Regions from separate parts of the Glutamicibacter sp. GQ173 genome, predicted to be linked through region 2. Evidence: riboswitches for the same ligand, from Rfam matches in the RefSeq annotation. Region 2 holds a riboswitch; each other region holds the start of a gene.
What was found. Region 2 has a riboswitch for S-adenosylmethionine ahead of AC6CHO_RS06560 (flavin reductase family protein). Riboswitches for the same ligand answer to the same signal wherever they lie in the genome.
Positions count from the first base shown of each region.

Region 1: it holds a riboswitch for S-adenosylmethionine, as region 2 does, so the genes downstream of both, AC6CHO_RS08215 (methionine ABC transporter ATP-binding protein) here and AC6CHO_RS06560 (flavin reductase family protein) in region 2, are expected to answer to the same signal.
Region 3: it holds a riboswitch for S-adenosylmethionine, as region 2 does, so the genes downstream of both, AC6CHO_RS08190 (hypothetical protein) here and AC6CHO_RS06560 (flavin reductase family protein) in region 2, are expected to answer to the same signal.
Region 4: it holds a riboswitch for S-adenosylmethionine, as region 2 does, so the genes downstream of both, AC6CHO_RS12390 (O-acetylhomoserine aminocarboxypropyltransferase/cysteine synthase family protein) here and AC6CHO_RS06560 (flavin reductase family protein) in region 2, are expected to answer to the same signal.

Region 1 is NZ_JCAXDT010000004.1:106,934-110,795, forward strand. Features, by position in the region: gene ggt (gamma-glutamyltransferase) at 1-1,295, opposite strand, end outside; gene AC6CHO_RS08210 (SDR family oxidoreductase) at 1,513-2,376, opposite strand; SAM riboswitch class I at 2,661-2,750, shown strand; gene AC6CHO_RS08215 (methionine ABC transporter ATP-binding protein) at 2,836-3,642, shown strand; gene AC6CHO_RS08220 (methionine ABC transporter permease) at 3,659-3,862, shown strand, end outside.
Region 2 is NZ_JCAXDT010000003.1:118,531-122,392, reverse strand. Features, by position in the region: gene AC6CHO_RS06560 (flavin reductase family protein) at 628-1,128, opposite strand; SAM riboswitch class IV at 1,226-1,343, opposite strand; gene AC6CHO_RS06555 (PaaI family thioesterase) at 1,744-2,160, shown strand; gene AC6CHO_RS06550 (dihydrofolate reductase family protein) at 2,206-2,796, shown strand; gene AC6CHO_RS06545 (PQQ-dependent sugar dehydrogenase) at 2,804-3,862, shown strand, end outside.
Region 3 is NZ_JCAXDT010000004.1:100,937-104,798, reverse strand. Features, by position in the region: gene AC6CHO_RS08195 (acyl-CoA dehydrogenase family protein) at 1-1,272, opposite strand, end outside; SAM riboswitch class I at 1,289-1,380, opposite strand; SAM riboswitch class I at 1,648-1,750, shown strand; gene AC6CHO_RS08190 (hypothetical protein) at 1,756-2,019, shown strand; partial or broken gene acs (acetate--CoA ligase) at 2,078-3,862, shown strand, end outside.
Region 4 is NZ_JCAXDT010000007.1:112,001-115,862, reverse strand. Features, by position in the region: gene AC6CHO_RS12395 (LysR family transcriptional regulator) at 1-941, shown strand, start outside; SAM riboswitch class I at 1,174-1,264, shown strand; gene AC6CHO_RS12390 (O-acetylhomoserine aminocarboxypropyltransferase/cysteine synthase family protein) at 1,352-2,653, shown strand; gene AC6CHO_RS12385 (cystathionine gamma-synthase) at 2,655-3,862, shown strand, end outside.

The DNA of each region.
Region 1 (3,862 bases), on a different contig from region 2:
AGCGTGTAGGACACGACGTTGCCCCAGCGGTCCACCACCGACAGGTGGGTGGTGGAGATGTTCTCGGTGTCATGCTCAACGGCCGGCTCAGCGGCAGCTGCCGGGCATTGGCCATCAAAATTCTCAATGTCGCCCGGGGCCACCGGCTTGGCGGCCGCCTGATCGGGGTTGATCGCGCAGGCCCGGTCGGCGCCGAAGAGCTCGCTGGTCAAGGTCTTGGTCGGCACATCCACAAAGGCGGGATCACCCACGTATTTGCTACGATCCGCATAGGCCAGCGCGGTGGCCTCGAAGTAGTGGTGCAATGCGTCGGCGGGTTCCATGGAGGACAGGTCGTAGTTGCCCAGGATATTCAGCGATTCTCCAATGGTGGTGCCACCGCTGGAGGAGGGAGCCATGCCGAAGATGTCCAGCCCGCGATAGCCCACCGTGGTTGGCTTCTGCTCGGCCACCTTATAGTTGGCGAGGTCCTCGGTACTGACAAAACCGGCAGGGACCGGCAGCTTGGTGTCCTCGACCTTGGGCGGGGCCTGGACCGTCTGGGAGATTTCGGAGGCCAGATCACCGTGGTAGAACGCCTTTGGGCCCTCCTTGGCCAGTAGGCGATAGGTATCGGCCAGCTCGGGGTTCTTGAAGATGGTCCCCACCTGTGGCGCATCGCCACCGGGGAGGAAAAGCTTGCTGGTGGAGCCGAAGGCTTCGAAGCGTTCCTTGTTGTCCAAGGTTTGTTCCCGGAAGGTCTCATCAACAACAAAACCGCGGGAAGCCACCTGGGTCGCAGGACGCAGCACCTGCTTCAGGCTTTGCGAGCCCCATTTGTCCAGGGCCCGCTGCCAGGTGGCTACGGTCCCTGGAACGCCCACGGCAACACCGCTGGTGACCAGTTCCGGAGTGAAGTTGTAGGGCTCGCCGGTCGCCGGATCAATAAATGCGTCCTGAGGGGTAGCAGCTGGGGCCGTTTCGCGCCCATCGATGGTGCTGACCTTGCCTGAGGCCGCGTCGTAGTACAGGAAGTAGCCGCCACCGCCGACACCCGCGCTATAGGGTTCGGTCACGCCCAGCGCCGCTGCTGTGGCGACCGCGGCGTCTACCGCATTGCCTCCCTTGCGCAGTACCTCGATGCCTGCCGCTGATGCTTCCGGATCTACCGAAGAGACCGCGCCACCGGTGCCTGTCGCGGTGGGATTCTTGTCGGTGTGCCGTGGATCGGCGCTCGCCGGGATCGCGCTGAATGCGCCAAGGCCCAGGGAGAGAATCGCGGCGCCAGCCAGGGCGCGCAAACTTGACCGTTGCATACTCTGATCTCCTGAAAAGGTGGGGATGAAGTATGCGTCAATTTACGGGAAGGACTCGATTCGCTAGCGTTGTGACACGCGCCATTTTGTACCGCATGCTCTATTTCCGCGCTGGTCGAAGGATTATTTTGCGCTATGCCGTTAAAACCTGGAGGCAACCAGCGGAGCATAAATCGTCCTGGCTGATTGCCTCCAAAGGTGAAAAAACCAGCTTGCTTTAACGGGCCAGGGCATCCTTGATCGCTTTGCCAAGGGACGTAGGCGCGCGGCCAATAAGCCGTGCCAAGTCCCCGGAATGCACTTCCAGGGCGCCTTCGCGAATGCGCAGGTCCGTATCCACCAGAATGTCAGCGAACACCGCGGGAACACCTGATTCGGTGTAGATCTCCACCAGCTTTTCAGGGTCCATATCCTGGTAGGAGACATCTTGCCCAGCGGCAGCGCCGACAGCCCCGGCGAGCTGGCTGAGGGTGAAAGGCTTGTCCCCGCCCAGTTCGTAGATCTTCCCGGCTTCCCCGGCTTCCGAGAGCAATACCGCAGCAGCCGCCTCGGCATAGTCCGCGCGCGTGGCGGCGCTGATCTTGCCGTCGGCCGCGGCGCCGAGCACGACTTTGCTGTTGAGGTAGCCCAGGAGCTGATCGGTGTAATTTTCCGTGTACCAGCCGTTGCGCAAGAGGACGTAGCCGATGCCGGAACCAGCCAACAGGTGTTCGGTGGCGATATGCTCCTGCGCCAGTTTCATGTTGCCGGTGAGGGCATTGGCGATGGAGGTGTAGGCGATGAGCTTGACATTGACGCGTTGCGCAGCGGTGATGACATTTTCATGCTGGGTTGCCCGCTGGCCCACTTCGCTGCTCGAAATCAGCAACAGCTTGTCAACGCCCTCCAGCGCGGCGACCAGGCTGGCCTCCACGTTGTAATCGGCGACGCGCGTCTGAAGACCTTTGCCGGCCAGGGGTTCCAGCTTCTCTTCCGAACGGCCGATGGCAACCAGCTGGGCGGGGTCGGCTCCGCGCTGCAGCAATGCATCGATGACCAGTCGTCCAAGTTGTCCGGTGGCACCGGTAATTGCGATCTTCATGAAGTCCTCTCGTAGGTTTGCACTCCAGTACAACCACGGTGCCCAGCACAGAATTCCCGCACCATGATCGCTGGCGCATCGATGGCCAGAGGTGCAAGTTCTTCAAGCCTTTTCGTCTTAAAGGGAGCAAGTGACGAAATATTTCGTATTGCTACGCGGAGTATTGCGTGATTCCTTTCCGGGTCAGCCCGAACTGCGACTTCATGACGCTGATTGACGTAACGTTTGCCGGCTTGCATCCATGGAGGACAGACTTGAATTGTTCGGGCGGTACAACCGAACACACACCATCCAGAGCGACTGAGAGATCTGGCTCAACGACGTCGCAGCAACCACCCGTAAGGGAGCGGTGCTACAGCCAGGACCGATGGAGTACTTTCACTTCGCGACGGAAAAATCTGTCCCCAGCAGATGGTTTCTTGCGAAGTACGCTCCGCATAACCAAGCATCAAGGGAGCGATGATGATTCGTCTTGAGAACGTAACAACAACCTTCGGCAAAGGCCGCGACCAGTTCACGGCCGTCAAGGATGTCTCGCTGGATATTCAAGCCGGAAGCATTCACGGCATTATCGGTTTTTCCGGTGCCGGCAAATCCACGCTGTTGCGCAATATCAATTTGCTCCAGCGCCCGACCTCGGGCCATGTCTTTGTTGACGGCGTAGAACTGACCGGGCTGAGCGAAGGCGAGTTGCGCAAGCAGCGCCATGAGATCGGGATGATCTTCCAGCACTTCAACCTGCTGAACAATCGCACCGCGCAACAGAACGTTGAACTGAACCTGAAGTTCGCCGGTGTGCCCAAGAAACAACGCCGCGAACGTGCCCTGGAAGCACTATCCATCGTGGACCTCGCCGACAAGGCGTCCGCCTATCCTGGACAGCTCTCCGGTGGGCAGAAGCAGCGCATCTCCATCGCTCGCGCGCTGGTCACCGAGCCCAAGGTCTTGTTGTGCGATGAACCTACCAGCGCGGTGGATCCGCGAACCACTACCTCGGTGCTCCAGTACCTCAGCGACATTAACGCCAGCCTTGGCATTACCACTGTCATCGTCACCCACGAAATGAATGTCATTAAGGCCATCGCCGACAAGGTCTCGGTGATGGAAGACGCCGCGGTCGTGGAAGAGTTCGCCCTGAGCTCGCTGCAAAAACCAGGCTTTGAACCAAAGACGCCTATCGGCCGCTACCTGATCAGCGACGAAATCACGCTGAACCGCCAGCCCAAGCAGGCCCAAGACCTTGCCGCCAACGTAGCCCGCGTATAGAGAACCTGGATTACCAATGAACTTCACTTCAGTAGTGCTAGCCACGAGCAACGGCAGCGCAGCAGCATTCAGCCTTGACCGCATTGTGGAACTGGCCCCGGAAATCTGGGTGGCCATGGCACAGACCTTTGCGATGCTGCTGGTTGCGATCCCGATCGCCATTCTCTTGGGAACCCCGCTGGGCATCTGGCTCTATTCGATGTCTCCCAACGGCTTGCGC
Region 2 (3,862 bases):
GGGAAAAATCTTCCTTGCCAGATGGCAACGTTCCAACCTGCTAGTTGATGCCAACAGGTCAATGGATTACGTCTGTGGATATTTCTGCCCCAAAGCCAACAGTAGGGCCGATGTTTACCCACGTAAACCCCATTATCCACAGGTCTTGTGCATAACATACCCTCAGCTGTGGACTAGCCTGTTCACTGTCTGGGGAGAACCCTGTGGATTATTGTCAAGTACCCAACAGTAATAGTTATTGACTAGGTATTTTGTATTTTCACATCTGTGGACAGGGAAATTTTTTATTGAAGGTAGCGATATGTTCCCAGTAGTTATCAACACCCAAAAACGCCCGCAATACAGGGTTTATTGCAGTTTTTACACAGTTCTGCACATCTTGCCCACAGTCGTGTGGATAACCATGTGGATATCCACAGAATCACAAAAGGCTTAGTCACCGCCCTTTATCACGGCCAACTCGGCAGGCTATGGCCAATAGTCCACATTTTCGCGAAGCGGCCGCCATCCATACCGTGGATAACTATTTGCCTCGCGTTGAACGCGTCCCTAGACGCGACAAGGCCCGGTGCAGATCACCATCAGGAAATCCGCGCCGGGCCTTCGGGAAACTACTCCTCGGAAGCTTTAGACGAGCTCAGGAACTGGGATTGAATGAAATCGGGAATCGTGGAAGATCTGCGGCGAGTGCTGTGATGCGTGATGCCCATGCACCTCCAAAAGCACAACCCAGTGGTCACCAGCTTCGACTTCGTTGTAAATCGACGTTTCCAGCCAGAGGGTGGACTCTTCAATGAACAGAGCGCCCTGTTCAGAAACCACGGTATCCACGCCGAGGAATCGATCGCCCTTCTTTGAAGCGATCTGCGTGCAGATCCCTCCATTAAGATCGCTGAGAACCGAAACACCAATGTGGCTGGCCTCGCGCAGTTTCGGCCAGGTGTTGGAGGTCTTCTGGACTGCAAACATCACCAATGCCGGCTCCAGCGAAACCCCCACAGTAAATGAGGATGCAACGATGCCGGTTTTTACGCCGTCCACTTCTGCGCACAGAGCGGCCACGCCTGAGGGATGTTGGGCGAAAACCTTGCGTAGGGTTAGCGGGTCAAGTTCACGATTCAATGACATGGCTCGATTCCTTCGGTTCTTGCCCACCGCGTCAGACCCAGCGGGAACAGCCGTTCGGGATGTTCCGAATCCGGTTGCCACTGAGGTTTCACGCCGTGCGCGGTACTTGTTCTGACACCATTTGGCGCAAAACCGAATCCTCACCTGGAGCACCCCACTACCGTTGAGAGGGTTGCCGACCAGCAAGCCAGGGCTTTTAGCTGATGCTCTTGATTCTGCTTAAAACAATATGACTCATGACGAAGCACCGTCAAACAATTCACTTCTCAAATCGCAATATTCAATAAAATATTCGACTGTGGATCAGTTTTAGGGTCATGAAACAGTCTTTTATTCACCTATTTGGCCCGTTGCGGCCACTTCAGCGGGCCATGAAGGTGTGATCTTCGTCGTAACGCATTAACTTATGGCAGGGCTAAATATCTTCCGGCATCTGCGCTTCGTGGAAAAGCGGCGCCAGGGTTCGCCATGGCGTACACCGAATGTAAAGATCCGATGCCGAGGATCTTCCCGCAAGGATTGCCGCGTACTTCAGCAGGTAAAGTGCAAATAATTGAACCGCAAGCCCCACCGCTCGAACAGGCGCACAGCGCCCCAACACTTTTGGAGTCACCCGTGAGTTCCCCAGAACAGCGAATCCCCGACAAGACCAGCCGCTTCACTGACAGCATTGGCCTGGTCTTTGATGACATCACCGCCACTTCCGTGCGAGGCCATGCCGACCTCAATGAAGAGCACCACACCCCGTGGGGCGTCGTTCATGGAGGTGTCTATGCCTCCATGATTGAAAGCGCCGGCAGCGTGGGCGCCAGCTACGCGGTCTCAGAGCGCAATCAATTTGCCGTGGGCGTTCACAATGCCACCGACTTCCTGCGTCCCTCCACCGGTGCGCGCGTGCAGGTTGCGGCCAAGGCGCTGTTCCAAGGCAAGTCCCAGCAGTTGTGGGAAGTTGTCATCAGCGATCAGGCCAGCGGAAAGGAACTCTCGCGCGGACAATTGCGCACCCAAAACGTAGATATGCCCAACGCCTGAGCGTATCCTAGGTGGCACCTAGCGGATCAGCTTCGGAGGCTTGCCATGAGTGCCACCTATACCTTTGACGTGTTCAGCAGCCTTGATGGCTTCGGCAGTGCAGGCAGCGATTGGGGTGGCTACTGGGGAAAACAGGGGCCAGAGCTGTTGGCCCACCGCCTCGGGCTCTACACTCCCCCATGCCGCATGGTTTTCGGAGCAAACACCTTCCGCTTATTTAGTCTCTTCTGGGCAGAAATCGAGATGAATCCCGAGGTTGAAGACCCGTGGGGCGTGGCTTTGCACGACAAGCCCGCCACCGTCATCTCCACCACCTTGGAAGAGCCGCTGTCTTGGCCTAATGCGGCGCTGGAGCGCGCTGATGCCTTGGAAGTCGTCGCCCGACTCAAGGAAACCTCAGATGTCCCGCTGCGCTCTCACGGTTCCCTGGCCATGAACCATTCGCTGCTGGCGGCAGGTCTAGTGGACTTCATTCAGGTGAGCATCTTCCCGGTGCTTACCGGGCATAGCGGCTCGGCTCCGGTACTCGGCGGGGTCGACGACTATGACCTGGAACTTGTCGATTCAAAGCTTTTGGACGGCCGGATCCAGGAACTGACGTATCGCCCAACGCGCCACCAGCCGGCGCACGCATAGCCGCTCGATGAAGCACATCCGGGAGGCTTGCCTGCTGCTCGGCGCAGTCTTCCTCGCCGGATGCTCCACGCCAACACCACCTCCAAGTCCAGCTGCCGAATCGCAAACCGCTCCAGAACTACTGGCCACCGGCTTGGAAGCTCCGTGGTCCATGGTCTACGTCCAGGACAGCTTGCTGGTCAGCGAACGCGATTCCGGGAAGATCCTGGAGGTTTCGGAGTCCGGACAGAGCCGCGAAGTGGCCCGGATCGAGGATCTCGCAGCGATAGGCGAAGGCGGGCTGCTGGGCCTGGCCTTCCTCGCGCCGGACCAGCTCTACGCTTTTTCCACCGCTGAATCCGGTAACCGCATTCAGCAATTCACGGTGCAAGGCAGCGCCGGAAACTTGTCATTGTCGGCTCCGCGGACCCTGCTGGATTCCTTGCCCTCGGCCAATATCCACAACGGCGGGCGGCTGGCCATCGGACCGGATGGAATGCTCTACGCGAGCGTGGGCGATGCGTCCAACCCTGGGCAAGCCCAGGACCTGCAGGCGCTGGGCGGCAAGATCCTGCGCATGGCACCCGATGGAAGCGCCCCGGAAGACAACCCCTTCGAGAATTCCCTCGTCTACAGTTATGGGCACCGCAATGTGCAGGGCCTGGCGTGGAGCGATGACGGCACCATGTATGCCAGCGAATTCGGGCAAAACACCTTCGACGAACTGAACATCATCAAGGCCGGCGGGAACTATGGCTGGCCCGAAGTCGAGGGGAAGGGCGGTGCAGATCGGTCGTACACCGACCCGATTGCGCAGTGGTCCCCCTCCGAGGCCAGCCCCAGCGGCATCGCGATCCTCGATGGCACCGCCTACCTGGCGAATCTGCGCGGCGAAGTGCTGCGCGCGGTGGAACTGGACGCGCCGGCCACCGGGCATGAGCTGCTTGATGGCCGGCTCGGCCGGCTGCGCGATGTGCTGGTGGATCCTGGCGGCTCGCTGCTGGTGCTGACGAACAACACCGACGGGCGTGGCCAGCCCGGTGCTGGCGATGACCGCATCGTGCGCCTGATGCCCCGCCAGACCGGC
Region 3 (3,862 bases), on a different contig from region 2:
GATCTCGTAATCCCCCACAATGCGGGCCTTGTAGATGGCCGGGTTGTGGGTGGCGATGGTCCGGGCGTTGCGCCAGTGGCGGTCCAGGTTGCAGATGACGCTGGTCGAGGATGCGCCCAGACCGTCAAAGAGCTTGCTGGTGGCACCGATGACGAGTGGCTGGACGATGGTTTGCGCCCTGTTGGCTGCCAGTTCGCAGACCGCATAGCGTTCCTCGTCGTTGAGCCCCGGATCTACCAGTGCTGCTTCGACTTCAAGGACGGCGCCGATCACGACCGAATCCGCGGCGAAGGATTCCGCGGACACCTCGCCGACCAGTTGCAACACCTGTGGTTCGCGGTGCACCGGAACGCCGGTGCCGGTGGTGAAAATGCGAGTGCGGTTCTGCACCGAGATGCGCAGGTCGTTCAGGGCCGCCCGGGCGATACCTGCCTGCACGGCCATGAGCACCAGCTGGAAGATCGCCGCTTCGGAGTCGTTGCTCTGCTGCGGCATGAACGAGTCCACCGGGACCTGGTGGAACTCCGTGGTTCCCGTGCCGGTGAGCCCCTGGCCAAAGCCATCCCAGTCATCTAGGATCTTGACGCCGCTGTGCTGGGTGGAGACTACCGCAATCTGGCGCCCGGGCAGTTCCGGGTGGGCCACGGCCACGGTGGTCCAGTCGGCAAAAATAGTGCCGGTGCAGTAGTACTTTTCACCGTCCACCAGCCAGCGGCCATCAACCTGGCTCACCTTGGTGTTCAGCGTGCCCAGGGCATTGCCACCGCGTTCGGTGTAGGCGTTGCCGACAATTTGCCCGGCGGCGATGCGGGCGGTCCACTTGCTGCGCAGCTTTTGGTCGTCGAGGACCAGCACGTTTTCCACGAAAGCGATATGCGCGCGCCACAGCTGGCCGACATGCGAGTCGGCTTCGGAAAGCTCGATGAGCAAGCGGAACACATCGACCAGGCGCGCGCCGTATCCGCCCTCGGCAACTGGGATGCGCAGTGCGCCGAAACGTTCGCGGTTGAGCAGGCCTACCTGCTCGAAGGGCAGAACGCGGTTGCGGTCGCGGTCCTTGGCGGTGCTGGCGATTTGCGCGAAGACCGGACGAAAGATTTCAGCCAGCCGGTCGTATTGCTCATCCGCGCCGGGGCCGGGGGTGACCTTGAGCAGTTGCCGCGTGGGCAGCTGCTCTTCGAAGTCGTCTAGTCCCATGGCGCTAGCCTGCGAAGGATCGCTGAGCTGGTTGAAGTCCAAACCGGAGGTGTTTGGCAACTCGCCAAATGACATTAAAAGTCCTCAATTCTTTCCATCGGTCCTGGCGGTAGCACCGTCTCCCTTTTCGGGTGGTTGCTGCGGCGTCGTCGAGCCAGATCTCTCAGCCGCTCTGGATGGGTCGTCATTCATTTGTAGCCGTAATAAACCGATGCATCCAAGCCACGAAGTCACATTTCGACCTTGGGCGGCTCCGGGATGACCGGCAGGTTGAACAGCCAATGGCGCATCATGCCGAAGATGAATTGCCCATCTTCGACCATTATCGATCAAACCGGCATTCAATGAAATAAATAACGAAATATCCCGCGCATGTGGCGCAGTTATCGAAGATTTTTCATGTTACGCAAGATTTGCATTCAATTCCTTCGAAACCCTGTAATAGACGTGTAACCATCCCGAGCGGCCGAGAGATCTGGCTCAGTGACGCCGCAGCAACCACCTATGGAGGACACATTCCATAGGCCGGTGCTACCGCCAGGACCGATGGAGATGATCATGGCACTGTGCTTTGCGCAGCCTCAAGTCCAAGCCCCGGGACTCGCATCCATGGCACTGGACGCAGGACTCGTCAATTTCTCGCGCAAGTTCGCCACCATGGCACAGAGCCGCTCCGCGCTTTCAGGCTCGCAGCCACAACGGGCAATGGACAAAGACCAGCAATTCGCCTCGGCCAAGAACCTCCAGGGCACAAGCGACGGCTGGCCTTCTTCCGGAACTTTGCCGATGCCCTGCTCGCTATCGCCGAACGCCGCGCCATAAAAGCCCCGGGCGCAATGGCGCCAATTATCAAGTACCAAACCAGCCCCCGCATAGACACACCAAGGAATACTCTGTAATGACCATCGAATCGGCACCAACCTCTGCATTTGCCTCGGAGGAAGCACGCCAAGCATTCTGGGACGATGCGGCACGCCTCCTTGATTGGGACACCAGCTGGCATACCACCAGCCAGATCCTCCCAGCTGACCCGGAAGCCAAGCGCGGACCGCAGATCTCCTGGTATCTGGGTGGCAAGCTCAATGCCGCGGTGAACTGCGCCGACCGGCATGTGGCCGCCGGCCGCGGAGACAAGGTCGCACTGTATTTCGAGGGCGAACCCGGCGACCGGGTGGCCGTCACCTACAAGAACCTGCAAGAACGCATCAGCCAGGCCGCCCACGCTTTGGAATCCTTGGGCGTGGTCAAGGGCGACCGCGTGGTCATCTACCTTCCGGTCCTCATCGAAACCGTCGTCATCACGCTGGCCTGCGCCCGCATCGGCGCCGTCCATTCGCTGGTCTTCGGCGGATTCTCTGCCGAAGCGTTGAAGTTCCGCGTGGAAGACACGAAGGCCAAGGTGCTGGTGACCACCGATGGCCAATTCCGCCGCGGCGCCTCGGTGCCGGTCAAGGACAATGCCGACGAAGCGGTCTCCGGCGAGAATGAGATCGAAAAAGTGCTGGTCATTCGACGCACCGGCGATCAGATCCCGTGGACCGAAGGCCGCGACGTCTGGTGGCACGATGTTGTCGACACCCAGCCCACCGAACATGAAGCGCAGTTCTTCGACTCTGAAACTCCGCTGTTCATCATGTACACCTCCGGAACCACCGGACAGCCCAAGGGCCTGGTGCACACCACCGGTGGCTACCTGACCCAGGCTGCCGCCAGCTACAACATGCTCTTCGCCAACCCGGATGCCTCCCAGCGCGAGAATGAAGTGCACTGGTGCACCGCGGACCTGGCATGGATCACGGCCCACACCTATGAGATCTATGGACCGCTATCCAACGGCGTCACCCAGGTGATTTATGAAGGCGTGCCCAACGCGCCGCATCCCGGACGCCACTTCGAAGTCATCGAACGCTACAAGGTCACCAGCTACTACACGGCCCCGACCTTGGTCCGCTCGTTGATGGGCTGGTTCCCCGAGGGCATTCCCAAATCCTACGACCTGTCCTCCATCAACGTCGGCGGCACCGTTGGCGAAGCGGTTAACCCGGAGGCCTGGCGTTGGCTGCGCGAACAGCTTGGCCGCGATACCCCGGCAGGCATTCCAATGGTGGATACCTGGTGGCAGTCCGAGTCCGGGGCGACTGTCCTCTCCCCTCTGCCGACCGACGACTACTTCAAGCCAGGCTGCGCCGCCCGTGCCCTGCCGGGCGTTTCCGTGGACATTGTTGATGCCCAGGGACAGCGAGTTGAGCCCAATACCCAGGGCAATATTGTCATCACCCGCACCGGCCCGTCCATGGCGCGCACGGTATGGGGCAACCCGGAACGCTACTACACCAGCTACTGGGAGAAGTACGTCCAGCAAGGCTGGTTCCTCGCCGGCGATGGCGCACGTTTTGACGAGGATGGAGATATTTTCATCCTGGGCCGTACCGATGACGTGATCAATATTTCCGGGCACCGGTTATCGACCATTGAAATCGAGTCTGCTCTGGTCACCAACTCCGGCGTCGTCGAGGCCGGAGTCTGCCCCACCCCGGATGCAAAAACCGGACATGCGGCCACCGCCTTCGTGGTGCCCCTGGACAAGTCGCTGATTGGCGAAAACCCTGATGAGCAGCTCGCCTCGCGCCAAGCACAATTCATAGCTGAACTTCGTTCCACGGTA
Region 4 (3,862 bases), on a different contig from region 2:
TGGTTCAGGGAACAAATGGCTTGACACTGCAGCAGCTGCGCTATTTCGTGGCGGTGGCCTCCGAGGGATCCATCTCCGCCGCCGCCGACCTGATTTACGTCGCGCAGCCCAGCATGTCGGCGGCGATGAAGGAACTTGAATCCCGGGTGGGACGCACCTTGCTGATGCGCTCGGCCAGGGGAGTGACGCTCACCGCCGAAGGCGCAGAATTCCTCGGCTACGCCCGGCAGGTGCTCGAGCAGGTGGAGCTTCTTGAGCACCGCTACCTCGGCCGCCCCGCCGCCAGGCGGCTGCTGGGCGTCTCCACCCAGCACTACTCCTTTGCTGTGGATGCCTTTGTGCGCATGGTCCAGGCCAGCGGCGCCGAGGAATACCAGTTTTCGCTGCGCGAGACCCGCACCGAAGAAATCATCGAGGACGTGCGCACGCTGCGCAGCGACATCGGGATTCTCTACCTCAACGACTTCAACCGGAAGGTCATCGACAAGCTGCTGCGCGAATCCCGGCTGGTCTTCCACCCGCTGTTCCTGGCCGACCCGCACATCTTCATCTCGCGCAGCAACCCGCTGGCCACCCGAAGCCAGGTCACGCTCGAAGACCTCGAAGACCTGCCGCGGCTGACCTTCGACCAGGGAGCGAATAATTCCTTCTACTTCGCCGAGGAGGTGCTCTCCACCCGCTCCAGCCAACGCGAAATCCAGGTCTCGGACCGCGCCACGATCTTCAACCTCATGATCGGCCTGGGCGGGTACACGATTTCCACCGGCATCATCAGCGACGAGCTGGATCCCTCCATCGTCGCCATCCCGCTGGCGATCGAGGAGCGCATCGAGATCGGCTGGATCGGCCACGCCGCGATCCCGCTCACCGACCAGGCCCAGCGCTATCTGCAAGAAGTCCGCACCGTGGTCGCCAGCTTCGGCGTCGAGGTGCTCGGCTGAGCCGCCCCAGGCGTAACTCTCGGTCATCGAGCGCCGGTCCATCGTCACAAACTTCCAGCAGAACCCCTAAATCGCAACCAATCAGCCCAAAAGCTCGCGTCATAAAGTGATGCCAGCCACCGCGTCATCATGACAACGAGAAGTCATATGAAGCCTGGCGGCCTTGTATGAAGCGCAGGGCTGTTGGCCGCTTGCGCCGTCTGCGAGCCATGGTCAACCATGGAAGAACAACAAACCATCAAGAGCGACTAAGAGATCTGGCTCGTTGACGTCGCAGCAACCATCGGGAAACCGAAAGGTGCTAATGCCAGGAACGATGGAGCAGTTCCGAACGCGCTTTCGCGCTGTGCTTCGTGCCTTTGCACGATGCCTAATCGGTGCACTCCCTCGCAGAGAATCGAGGAGGAGCTATGAGCCAAGGAACCGACGCGGTCCACGCCGGATATCGCCCGAGCGGAGACTTCCGCCCGATGCTGCCGCCGCTGCACAATTCCGCAGCCTACCAATTCCAGTCGCATGCCGAGGCGATCGAGAAGTTCGCGCTGCGCCAGGCCGGTTTCACATACTCGCGCACCGGCAACCCCACCGTCTCGATTCTCGAGCAGCGCGTGGCCGCGCTGGAAGGCGGAGCCCAGGCGGTAGCCACCGCCACCGGCCAGTCCGCCGTGGCCTTGTCCCTGCTGGCTCTGACCCAGGGACCCAAGCACATCGTGGCCTCCTCCTCGCTCTACGGCGGCACCGTGGACCTGTTCACCGACACCTTTGCCGACTTCGGCATCCGCATCAGCTTTGTGGATCAGGCCGATCCCACCGCCTGGGCCGGCGCCATCGAAGAGGACACCCGCGCCTTCTTCCTGGAGTCCGTGTCCAACCCGCTGTGCACCGTGGCCGATCTGCCCGCCATCGCGGCGATCGCCCACGAGCACAACATCCCGGTGGTGGTCGACAACACCCTGGCCACCCCGCTGAATGTGCGGCCGCTGGACTTCGGCGCGGACATCGTGGTGCACTCGGCCACCAAGGGCCTGGCCGGACACGGTTCTGTTTTGGGCGGGATCGTCGTGGACTCGGGCAAATTCGACTTCTCCGACACCGCCCGCTGGCCGCAGATCGCCGCACCGCGGGTGCGGCTGAACAACACCTCGCTGCTCGAACGCCACGGATCCGCTGCCTACGCGATGCTGGTGCGCTCCAAATTCCTGCACGATTTGGGCCCGACCCTGGCCCCGGCCAGCGCCCAGGGGATCCTCGCCGGCATCGAAACCCTGCCGGTGCGCGCCGCCCATGTGCAGCGCAGCGTCACCACGCTGATCGGCGAACTCCTGGCGCACCCGGGCATTGTGGCCATCCACCACCCCTCGCTGTCCACCCACCCGAGCCACGAGCTGGCCAAGAAGATCACGCCCAAGGGCACCGGCTGCGTGCTGGCCATCGAGCTGGCCCACCCCACACTGGTCTCCCCGCTGATCGACGGGCTCAAGCTGATTTCGCTGGCCGCCAATGTGGGGGACACCCGCACCATGATTTCGCACCCGGCCACCATGACCCACTGCCGGCTCTCCGAGCAGCAGCTGGCCGCCGCCGGGCTGAACACTTCCACCCTGCGGCTCTCGGTCGGCCTGGAAGACCCCGCCGACCTGCTCGCAGATCTCACCGGGGCACTGGATCACGCCCTGGCCCAGGCCCTGGCCCCGCAAACCCAAGGAGCATGAGATGACCGGCTTCAACACCCAGGCCGTGCACGCCGGCCAGCCCAAGGACCCGCACACCGGCGCCGTGGTCCCGCCGATCTACCAGACCAGCACCTTCATCCAGGACGGCATCAACGTGCTGCGCTCCGGACACGAATACTCCCGCGGCTCGAATCCCACCCGCGACGGGTTCCAGGACCAGCTCACCGCGCTGGAAGGCGGGGCCGCCGGATTCGCCTTCGCCTCGGGCATCGCCGCCGAAGACGCGCTGCTGCGCGCGGTGCTCGAACCGGGCGACCACATCATCCTCGGGGCCGATGGCTACGGCGGCACCAACCGGCTGATCTCCAAGCTGCACAGCAAGTGGGGGATCACCTCCTCGGCGGTGGACATCACCAGCCTGGACTCGGTGCGCGCCGCGGTGCGCCCGAACACCGCTCTGCTCTGGGTGGAGACGCCCTCCAACCCGCTGCTGGGCATCGCCGACCTGGCCGGCTGGGCTGCCATCGCCCGCGAGCACGGCGCCCTGCTGGTGGTGGACAACACCTTCGCCACTCCTTATCTACAGCGCCCGCTGGATTTTGGCGCCCACGCGGTGGTCCACTCCACCACCAAATACATCGGCGGGCACTCCGATGTGCTCGGCGGAGCGGTCATCGTGGCCGACCACTTCTTCCGCGGGCAAACACTGGCCGAAGCGGTGGGCTACCAGCAGTTCGCCGGGGGAGCGGTGGCCGGCCCGCAGGATTCCTATCTGGCCGCCCGCGGGCTGAAAACCCTGGGCCTGCGCATGGAGCGCCACTGCGCCTCGGCCAGCACCCTGGCCCGCTGGCTCGATGCGCAGCCCGAGGTCACCCGGGTCTACTACCCGGGGCTGGAACACCACCCGGGCCATGCGCTGGCCGCACGCCAGCAGCGCGGATTTGGCGGGATCGTCTCGCTGGCCCTGGAAGATGAGGCCGCCGCCCGTGCCTTCGCCCAGTCCATGGAGTACTTCCAGCTTTCGGTCTCCTTGGGCGGGGTGGAATCCCTGGTCTGCTACCCGCGCGAAATGACCCACGCCTCGCTGATCGGCACCGAGCTGGAAATCCCGGCCAACCTGGTCCGCCTCTCGGTGGGCATCGAAGAGGTCGAGGATCTGATCGCCGACCTCGAACGTGGCCTGGCTGCTGCCCGGGAGGCCCGGCCTGCACGCCAACCTGCCACGGTGCGCGAGAAGGCCCTGGAAAA